DNA from 2 places in the Streptomyces sp. NPDC027185 genome. Region 2 is predicted to be linked to the other one. Evidence: riboswitches for the same ligand, from Rfam matches in the RefSeq annotation. Region 2 holds a riboswitch; the other holds the start of a gene.
What was found. A riboswitch is a leader RNA that binds a small molecule or an ion and turns the genes downstream of it on or off. The one in region 2 is predicted to bind S-adenosylmethionine.
Positions count from the first base shown of each region.

Region 1 (4,410 bases), on a different contig from region 2:
CCACCCGGACCATGTCCGCCTGCGGCCCCTTCTGGCCCTGCGAGATCTCGAACTCGACTCGCTGACCCTCCTCAAGGGTGCGGTAGCCGTCCATCTGGATCGCGCTGTAGTGGACGAAAACATCCGCACCACCGTCGACCGCGATGAAGCCGTACCCCTTCTCCGCGTTGAACCACTTGACGGTGCCCTGAGCCATGCCTAACTCCCCTATTACTGGCCCTTGCGCAGGACCGCACTCCGCGGACCCGGGTCAGACCTCACCCCGCGAATGGCCCGTGGGGTGTGCGCCGGAACGCGTCGACCGCCGCCGAATGTATCCGCACCGACGCCCAGCGCAACAGGTCAATCGGACGAGAATTCTGACGGCGCGAGAAGTGGCGATATGCCCAGAACTGGCAATATTCCCGGGCAACTCGGGCCGGACAAAAGGCACTTGAGACGCAAACACCGCACACACTTTGCACACAACTCATCGCGATCCCGGGGCACTGAGAAGGCCGCCGCACCGTGCTCGACGAGCAGAAGAAGGGGATCCGCGAAATGGTATCGCGTTTTGCAGGACTGTTTCACAACGCGGAATCGCTCCGTCCGGATATCCGAACGGAGCGATTATCGGCCAGTAAGAGAAAGGAATGGCGAAAACCATTCGCCACCAGGGTGGCGGCTCCCCGCCCCCGGCCCGGCGTCAGCAGCCGCCGGCCACCGCCGGGATGATCGAGATGCCCGCGCCGTCCGGCGTCGGGGTCTCCAGGCCCTGCTCGAAGCGGACGTCGTCGTCGTTGACGTAGACGTTCACGAAGCGCCGCAGCTTGCCCGCGTCGTCCAGCACCCGGGCGGCGATGCCCTGGTGGTTCTTCTCCAGATCGGTGATGACCTCGGACAGCGTCGCGCCCTCGGCGGTGACCTCGGAGGCGCCGCCGGTGTACGTGCGGAGGATGGTGGGGATGCGGACCTTGACGCTCATGGGTTCTGCCTTCCAACGACTGCGGATACGTCTGCGAGGCCGCCCGCCGCGCCCGGACGGGGCGGGCGGCGGACGGACCGGATCGGCCGGCTACCGGCCGGGGCGACCGGGAGTCAGCCGGCCAGACCGGCCGAGCGGAACGCGTCCAGGCTCGGGCGGATGGTGGCCGTGGGGCCGGTGGTCGGGGCGACGGCGTCAAGCGTCTTGAGGCCGTCGCCGGTGTTGAGGATGACGGTGGTCAGGGACGGGTCGAGCAGGCCCGCTTCGAGGAGCTTGCGGGTCACGCCGACGGTCACCCCGCCCGCGGTCTCCGCGAAGATCCCCTCCGTCCGCGCCAGCAGCTTGATCGCGTCCACGACCTGCTCGTCGTCGACATCCTCCACCGCGCCGCCCGTCCGGCGTGCGATGTCGAGGACGTACGGCCCGTCGGCCGGGTTGCCGATCGCCAGGGACTTGGCGATGGTGTCGGGCTTCTGCGGGCGGACCACGTCGTGGCCCGCCTTGAACGCCGTCGACACCGGGGAGCAGCCCTCCGCCTGGGCACCGTAGATCTTGTAGGGCTTGTCCTCGACGAGGCCGAGGGCGATCAGCTCCTTCAGCCCCTTGTCGATCTTGGTGAGCTGGGAGCCGGAGGCCACCGGGATGACGATCTGGTCCGGCAGCTTCCAGCCGAGCTGCTCGCAGATCTCGTACGCCAGCGTCTTGGAGCCCTCGCCGTAGTAGGGGCGGAGGTTGACGTTGACGAAGCCCCAGCCCTCGCCGAGCGGGTCGCCGATCAGCTCGGAGCAGAAGCGGTTCACATCGTCGTAGTTGCCCTCGATGCCGACGAGGTCGCCACCGTAGACCGCGGCCATGACGACCTTTCCGGCCTCCAGGTCGTGCGGGATGAAGACGCAGGAGCGGAAGCCGGCGCGGCGGGCGGCGGCGCCGACGGCACCGGCGAGGTTGCCCGTCGAGGAGCAGGAGAGGGTGGTGAAGCCGAAGGCGCGGGCCGCCTCGACGGCGATGGCGACGACCCGGTCCTTGAAGGAGTGCGTCGGGTTGCCGGAGTCGTCCTTGACGTAGAGGCCGCCGGTGACGCCCAGCTCACGGGCGAGGTTGTCGGCCTTGACCAGCTTGGTGAAGCCGGGGTTGAGGCTGGGCTTCTCGGCCACGTCCGCGGGGACGGGCAGCAGCGGTGCGTACCGCCAGATGTTGTTCGGACCGGCCTCGATCTGCTTCTTCAGCGCTTCCGGGTCACCGCTCGGCAGCTCGTACGCCACTTCCAGCGGACCGAAACAGGTCGCACAGGCGAAGATCGGGCCGAGCGGGAAACGCTCACCGCATTCGCGACAGGAGAGAGCGACGGCGGGACCGAGAGTGACGGCGGAGGCGTTTTCGGTAACTTCGACAGTTTGCGCAGCCATGGAGGCGAGGCCCTTTCTCCTCATCTTCCTCGCGACGCATCTCGCCGCGAGACGGATTTGGCACCTTCCCTAGCCGGGAGCCTCGCGCCGCGTGATGCGGTCGAGACCGGCTGGAGGGTTGCCGGGGCTTCAACGGGCCGTATCCCTCTGCCCCTCTGGATGAGCGGTATGGCGCTGGGAAATCCCAGGCGTTTGTGGTGCGGTGACCCCGGCATGCGGCGGTCATCCGCGTTGTTCAAGACTGTAACCGACGGCACTGACACGAGAGCCAGCCGTCCGAACCGCGAGATGGATCACATGCGCCGCCGAGACGGCGCGCACCGAGGAGTCTGAAGACGTGCTGGAAGAGGTGGAGCGCTGGCTGGGGCGCCGCTCCTGGTCCGCTGCCGACCGGCCGCTGCCGCAGCTGCTGGAGGCCAAACGGCTCAGCGGCCGCACGGTCAGCGTCGTACTGCCCGCACTCGACGAGGAGGCGACGGTCGGCACGATCGTCGCGGCCATCCGCGCCGCCCTGATGACCGAGGAGGTACCGCTCATCGACGAGCTGGTGGTCCTCGACTCCGGGTCCACCGACCGGACCGCCGAGGTGGCGGCCGCTGCCGGGGCGCGGGTGGTGGCGCGGGACGATGTACTGCCGCGGCTGCCGGCGGTGCCCGGCAAGGGTGAGGTGCTGTGGCGGTCGCTGCTCGTCACCCGCGGTGACATCGTCTGCTTCGTCGACGCCGACCTGCGGGAGTTCTCCCCGGCGTTCGTCTCCGGGATCGTCGGACCGCTGCTGACCGACCCGGACGTGCAGTTCGTCAAGGCGATGTACGACCGGCCGCTGGAGACCGGCGGCGCGCCCGGCGGCGGCCCCGGGCAGGGCGGCCGGGTCACCGAACTGGTCGCCCGCCCGTTGCTCAATCTCCACTGGCCGCAGCTGGCCGGTTTCGTACAGCCGCTGGGCGGTGAGTACGCGGCGCGGCGGTCGCTGCTGGAGCGGCTGCCGTTCCCCGTCGGGTACGGCGTCGAGCTGGGGCTGCTGGTCGACGCGTTGCACACGGTCGGTCTGGACGCGCTGGCCCAGGTGGACGTCGGGGTGCGCAAACACCGCCACCAGGACGGTCAGGCGCTGGGCCGGATGGCCGCGGCGATCTACCGCACCGCTCAACTCCGGCTCGCCCGGGGCCACTTGGTGCGACCCAAGCTGACGCAGTTCGTGCGCGGCGAGAACGGATTCGTCCCCCGGACGAGCGATGTCGACACGGAGGAGCGGCCCCCGATGGCCGAGGTCCCGGAGTACGCGGCGAGCCGGGCGGCCTGAGAGAAGCCGGGGCGGGCTCGCCCGGCGGGGCGACGGCCCGTCCGGGGCGTCCCTCCCTTGGCCTCATTCGTACGTGTGCGCCGTTCCGGTGCGGGCTAGGGTCGCGGCATGGCCTCCGAACACAGCGGTACCGCCTCTGCCCGGACGCCCGCCGCGGTGCGCGGCGCCGGGGTGCTCGTCGCGTCCAACCGCGGCCCGGTCTCGTACACCCTCGGCGCGGACGGTGCGCTGAGTGCGCGGCGGGGCGGCGGCGGGCTGGTCTCCGGGCTGTCGGCGATCGGGCCGGAGGCGGACGCGGTGTGGGTGTGCGCGGCGCTCGGCGACGGTGACCGGGAGGCCGTACGGCGGGTGGACGGTGAGCTTCCGGTGGCCGACACCGGCGGGCAGCGCGTACGGATGCTGGACATCCCGGCGGAGGTGCACACCGCCGCCTACAACGGCATCGCCAATTCGGTGCTCTGGTTCGTCCACCACATGCTCTACCAGACGCCGCTGGAGCCGTCGTTCGACTCGGGTTTCCGGGCGGAATGGGCGGCGTACGAGGCGTACAACGCGGCGTTCGCCGAGGCGCTGGACCGGGCGGCGGCGCCGGGCGCCGCGGTGCTGATCCAGGACTACCACCTGGCGCTGGCCCCGGGGATGCTGCGCGAGCGCCGCCCCGACCTGCGGATCGGGCACTTCTCGCACACCCCGTGGGCGCCGCCGGAGTACTTCGCGCTGCTGCCCGACGACATCCG
Region 1 is NZ_JBVHRF010000002.1:1,071,539-1,075,948, forward strand. Features, by position in the region: gene ACZ4M8_RS09825 (cold-shock protein) at 1-196, opposite strand, end outside; gene ACZ4M8_RS09830 (MoaD/ThiS family protein) at 686-964, opposite strand; gene thrC (threonine synthase) at 1,078-2,370, opposite strand; SAM riboswitch class I at 2,388-2,536, opposite strand; gene ACZ4M8_RS09840 (glucosyl-3-phosphoglycerate synthase) at 2,708-3,673, shown strand; gene ACZ4M8_RS09845 (alpha,alpha-trehalose-phosphate synthase (UDP-forming)) at 3,782-4,410, shown strand, end outside.
Region 1: linked by a shared signal. The riboswitch ahead of thrC (threonine synthase) and the one ahead of ACZ4M8_RS01380 (aminotransferase class V-fold PLP-dependent enzyme) in region 2 are both predicted to bind S-adenosylmethionine.

Region 2 (4,410 bases):
GGGTCTCGTCCGCGTCATGCCGGGCTGGGAGTGGAACTTCTGGGGTCACACCATCAACTTCGGTGTGCTCATCCCGATCCTGATCTTCCCGCTGGTGCTGGTGGCCATCGCGGTCTACCCGTTCATCGAGTCCTGGGTGCGGGGTGACAAGCGTGAGCACCACATCCTGGACCGTCCGCGCAACGCCCCGACCCGTACCGGTTTCGGTGTGGCCTGGCTGGTCGCGTACTTCGTGATGCTGATCGGTGGCGGTAACGACCTGTGGGCGACCCACTTCCACCTGTCGATCAACTCGATCACCTGGTTCGTGCGGATCGCGTTCTTCGTCGGCCCGGTGCTGGCGTTCATCGCGACGAAGCGGATCTGCCTGGGTCTGCAGCGCCGCGACAAGGACAAGGTGCTGCACGGCCGCGAGTCGGGCATCATCAAGCGGCTGCCGCACGGTGAGTTCATCGAGGTCCACGAGCCGCTCAGCCAGGAGCAGCTGCACGTCCTCACCCAGCACGAGCAGCCCGCGCCGCTTCAGCTGGAGCCCGAGGTCGACGAGAACGGCGTCGAGCGCAAGGCCACGCGGTCGCAGAAGCTGCGTGCCAAGCTCTCGAAGGCGTACTACGGCGAGGACAACGTCATCCCGAAGCCGACCGTCGAGGAGTACAAGGAGATCAGCAGCGGCCACGGCCACCACTGATCACCGAGCCGCCGTGAGGACACGGCGGTAGTGAGACGCCACCCAGAGGGCCCCGTCCGGACACCGGACGGGGCCCTCCGGCCGTTCCGCGGGTCGATAGGGTTCCTCCATACGCAGGCACGAATCAGGAGTGTGGACCATGAACGTTGCGACCCCGGCAGGCGGCGACAGCGTGGCGGCCCGCACCTGGCCGGATGTGCTGAACGCCCTCCTCGGCGGCCGGGACCTCACCGCCGACGACACCGCCTGGGCGATGGACCGGATCATGCGGGGCGAGGCCACCGACGCGCAGATCGCCGGGTTCGCGGTGGCGCTGCGCGCCAAGGGCGAGACCGTCGCGGAGATCTCCGGGCTGGTCCGCGCGATGTACGCGCACGCCCGGCTGATCGACGTACCGGGCCCCGGTGTGGACATCGTCGGCACCGGCGGCGACGGCGCCAAGACCGTCAACATCTCCACGATGTCCTCGATCGTGGTGGCCGGTACGGGCGCGAAGGTCGTCAAGCACGGCAACCGTGCCGCGTCGTCGGCGAGCGGCTCCTCCGACGTCCTGGAGCAGCTCGGCGTCCGGCTGAACCTCTCGCCGCGGCGGGTGGTGGAGGTCGCCGAGGAGGCGGGCATCACGTTCTGCTTCGCGGTGACCTTCCACCCGGCGCTGCGGCACGTCGCCGCCGCCCGCGGCCAACTGGGCATCCGCACCACCTTCAACGTGCTGGGCCCGCTCACCAACCCCGCGCGGGTCCAGGCCCAGGCGACCGGTGTCGCGGACGCGCGGATGGCGCCGATCCTCGCCGGGGTGCTCGCCGAGCGCGGCTCGTCCGCGCTGGTCTTCCGCGGTGACGACGGTCTGGACGAGCTGACGACGACCGCGACGTCGCGGGTGTGGACCGTGCGGGACGGCGAGGTGCGCGAGGAGACGTTCGACCCGCGGGACGTCGGTATCCCGCTGGTGCCGGTGGAGGCGCTGCGCGGCGCCGACGCCGCGTACAACGCTTCGGTGGCGCGGCGGCTGCTGGACGGGGAGAAGGGGCCGGTGCGGGACGCGGTGCTGCTGAACTCCGCGGCGGCGCTCGCCGCGCTGGAGCCGACCGCGGCGCCGCTGGCCGAGCAGATCCGGGCCGGTATGGAGCGGGCCGCGGAGTCCATCGACTCCGGGGCGGCCAAGCGGGCGCTGGAGCGCTGGGCGGCGGCCAGCAACGCCTGAGCGCCGTACGGCCGTTGCGGGGTTCGCTGCCGATTTCCCGTAGCGGCCGGCAACGTCCGGGCGGCGTACGGCCGTTACGGGGAATTCCGGCTGAGCCCGGTCCGATGGATCTCAGTAATCGGACCGGGCTTGCGCCGTTCCATGCATATGGCATGATGCTGCGCAGGTCACGAGTGACAGCGACACAGGCCCCGGCCCGCTGTCCGGCAACCCTCCTTCCGTGGCGGGGTGCCCCGGGTGATGACCAGGCCGCAGGCAGCGAGGTCTGCGGCAAGCGCGGATCCCTCGCCAGGGATCCTGGTCCTCAGAGGGAGAACTTCCGTGAACCAGCGAATGCGATAGGGCTGTAAAGCCCCCTCTCCAGCTTTTCGCTTCTCAGTAATTCCAGCGCTCCGCCGCTGCTTTTCCTGCCGGATTCCGCCGCGCCCTTCCGCGATATCCGTATGCCCGCGCGCGGTGAATTCGCCTTTCTCTCACGGGAGTTCGCCATGTCTGTCTCCACCGTTGCCACCGACCGCCCTGTTTGTGCCCCGCTGGACGTTCTGGGGCGAGATGTCCTGGTTCCGTTGGTCACCGGCGGCGAGGTCGACTACGCGGCCCTCGACTACGCGGCGAGCGCCCCGGCGCTCCAGCGGGTCTGGGACGACGTGGCCGCCTACGCCCCGTACTACGGCAGCGTGCACCGCGGCGCCGGCTACCTCTCGCAGCTCTCCACCGACCTCTTCGAGAACGCCCGCGCCACCATCGCCGGCTTCCTCGGCTGCCGCGACGACGACCAGGTGATCTTCACCCGCTCCACCACCGACTCCCTCAACCTGCTGGCCGCCGCGCTGCCGCCGGGCACCCGCGTCTTCGTCTTCGAGACCGAACACCACGCCTCGCTGCTGCCGTGGGAGCGGCGCGACGGCGTCGAGGTCACCTACCTCGACGCGCCCCGCACCCCGCGGCAGGCCGTCGACATCCTGGAGAAGGCCCTCGCCGCCCGCGACCCCTACGGCCCGGCGCTGGTCTGCGTGACCGGCGCGTCCAACGTCACCGGTGAACTCTGGCCGGTCAAGGAACTGGCCGCCGCGGCGCACGCCCACGGTGCGCGGATCGTGCTGGACGCCGCGCAGCTGGCGCCGCACCACCCCGTCGACCTCGCCGGACTCGACGTGGACTGGGCCGCGTTCTCCGGCCACAAGCTGTACGCGCCGTTCGGCTCCGGTGTGCTGGCCGGCCGCGCCGACTGGCTTCAGGAGGCCGGCCCGTACCTGGCCGGCGGCGGCGCCAGCCGGACCGTCGCACGGCGCCCCGACGGCGGCGTCGACGTCGCCTGGCACACCACCGCCGCCCGCCACGAGGCCGGTTCGCCCAACGTCATCGGCGCCTACGCCATCGCGTCCGCCTGCCAGGCCCTCACCGAGGCCGGTTTCGACACCCTCGTCGCCCGCGAGCAGGAACTGATCGCCCGCGTCCGCACCGGCCTCGCGGACGTCCCCGCCGTCCGGATCCTCTCGCTCTTCGGCGACGACGCCCCCCGCGTCGGCGTGCTGTCGTTCGTCGTCGACGGCTGGAACAGCTCGCACTTCGCCGCGGCGCTCTCCGCCGAGTACGGCATCGGCGTCCGCGACGGCCTGTTCTGCGCCCACCCGCTGGTCCGTACGCTGCTGGGCGGCGCCCCCGACGAGCCCGGCGAGTGCGGCGCCCCCGACACGGCCCCCGGCGAGCGCTCCCTCAACGCGATCCGCGTCAGCTTCGGCGCCGGCACGCCCGACGAGCACATCGACCGTTTCCTCCGCGCCGTCAAGGAACTCGTCACGGACGGCGCCCGGTGGAGCTACCGCACGGAGGAGGGCCGGTGCGTGCCGTACGCGGCCTAGGCCGCGGGTTCTTCCGGCGGGAGGCACGTGCGCGGGGCCTGTTCCGACAGGAATGCCCGGTCGGGCCCGGTCTTTCCGCTTGCGCGGGGGCGGTTGGTGCGCGTGACCTTCCGGCGGGGCCGGCTGTGCCTTTTCTGGCCGTACGGTTTCTGCTCGTACGGTGCGGGTTCGCCGTGCGGCGCGGACTGTGGCGAGTGGTGCGGTTGTCGGGCCGCCCTCTCTCCGTGACGTCGCGCGCGCGGCGGGCGGGGCGCCGCGTACTGCGGGCCGTCGCCCGCTCTCCCTTCGTCGCGCCTGCGGCGGGCGTTGTCGCTGCGCGAGGCTCTTCGGCTGCGGTGCCGGACCTCCGGACTCCGTCCTGCGGCCCGTCCCCTTCCGTGGGTGGGCGGGGAAAGACAGTGGTCGGGGCCGTGGGGGACGGTGCCGCCTGGAGTGGGCACGCCTCAACACCTGCGTCCGGCGGGGGCGAGACCGGTGGCCCAGCCGGCCTGCCCACCTGAGTCACCCTGGCCGAGCCGGCCCACCTGAGCCGCGACACCTGGCTGCTGAAGACAGGAACGGCGGCACGCCCCGACGAACCGAATGACGGGACAGACCGACAACGGCGGCGCACCCAGCAGACCGAACGACCGGGCAAGCCGACAACGGCGGCGCAC
Region 2 is NZ_JBVHRF010000001.1:321,258-325,667, reverse strand. Features, by position in the region: gene qcrB (cytochrome bc1 complex cytochrome b subunit) at 1-688, shown strand, start outside; gene trpD (anthranilate phosphoribosyltransferase) at 828-1,892, shown strand; SAM riboswitch class IV at 2,058-2,175, shown strand; gene ACZ4M8_RS01380 (aminotransferase class V-fold PLP-dependent enzyme) at 2,381-3,754, shown strand.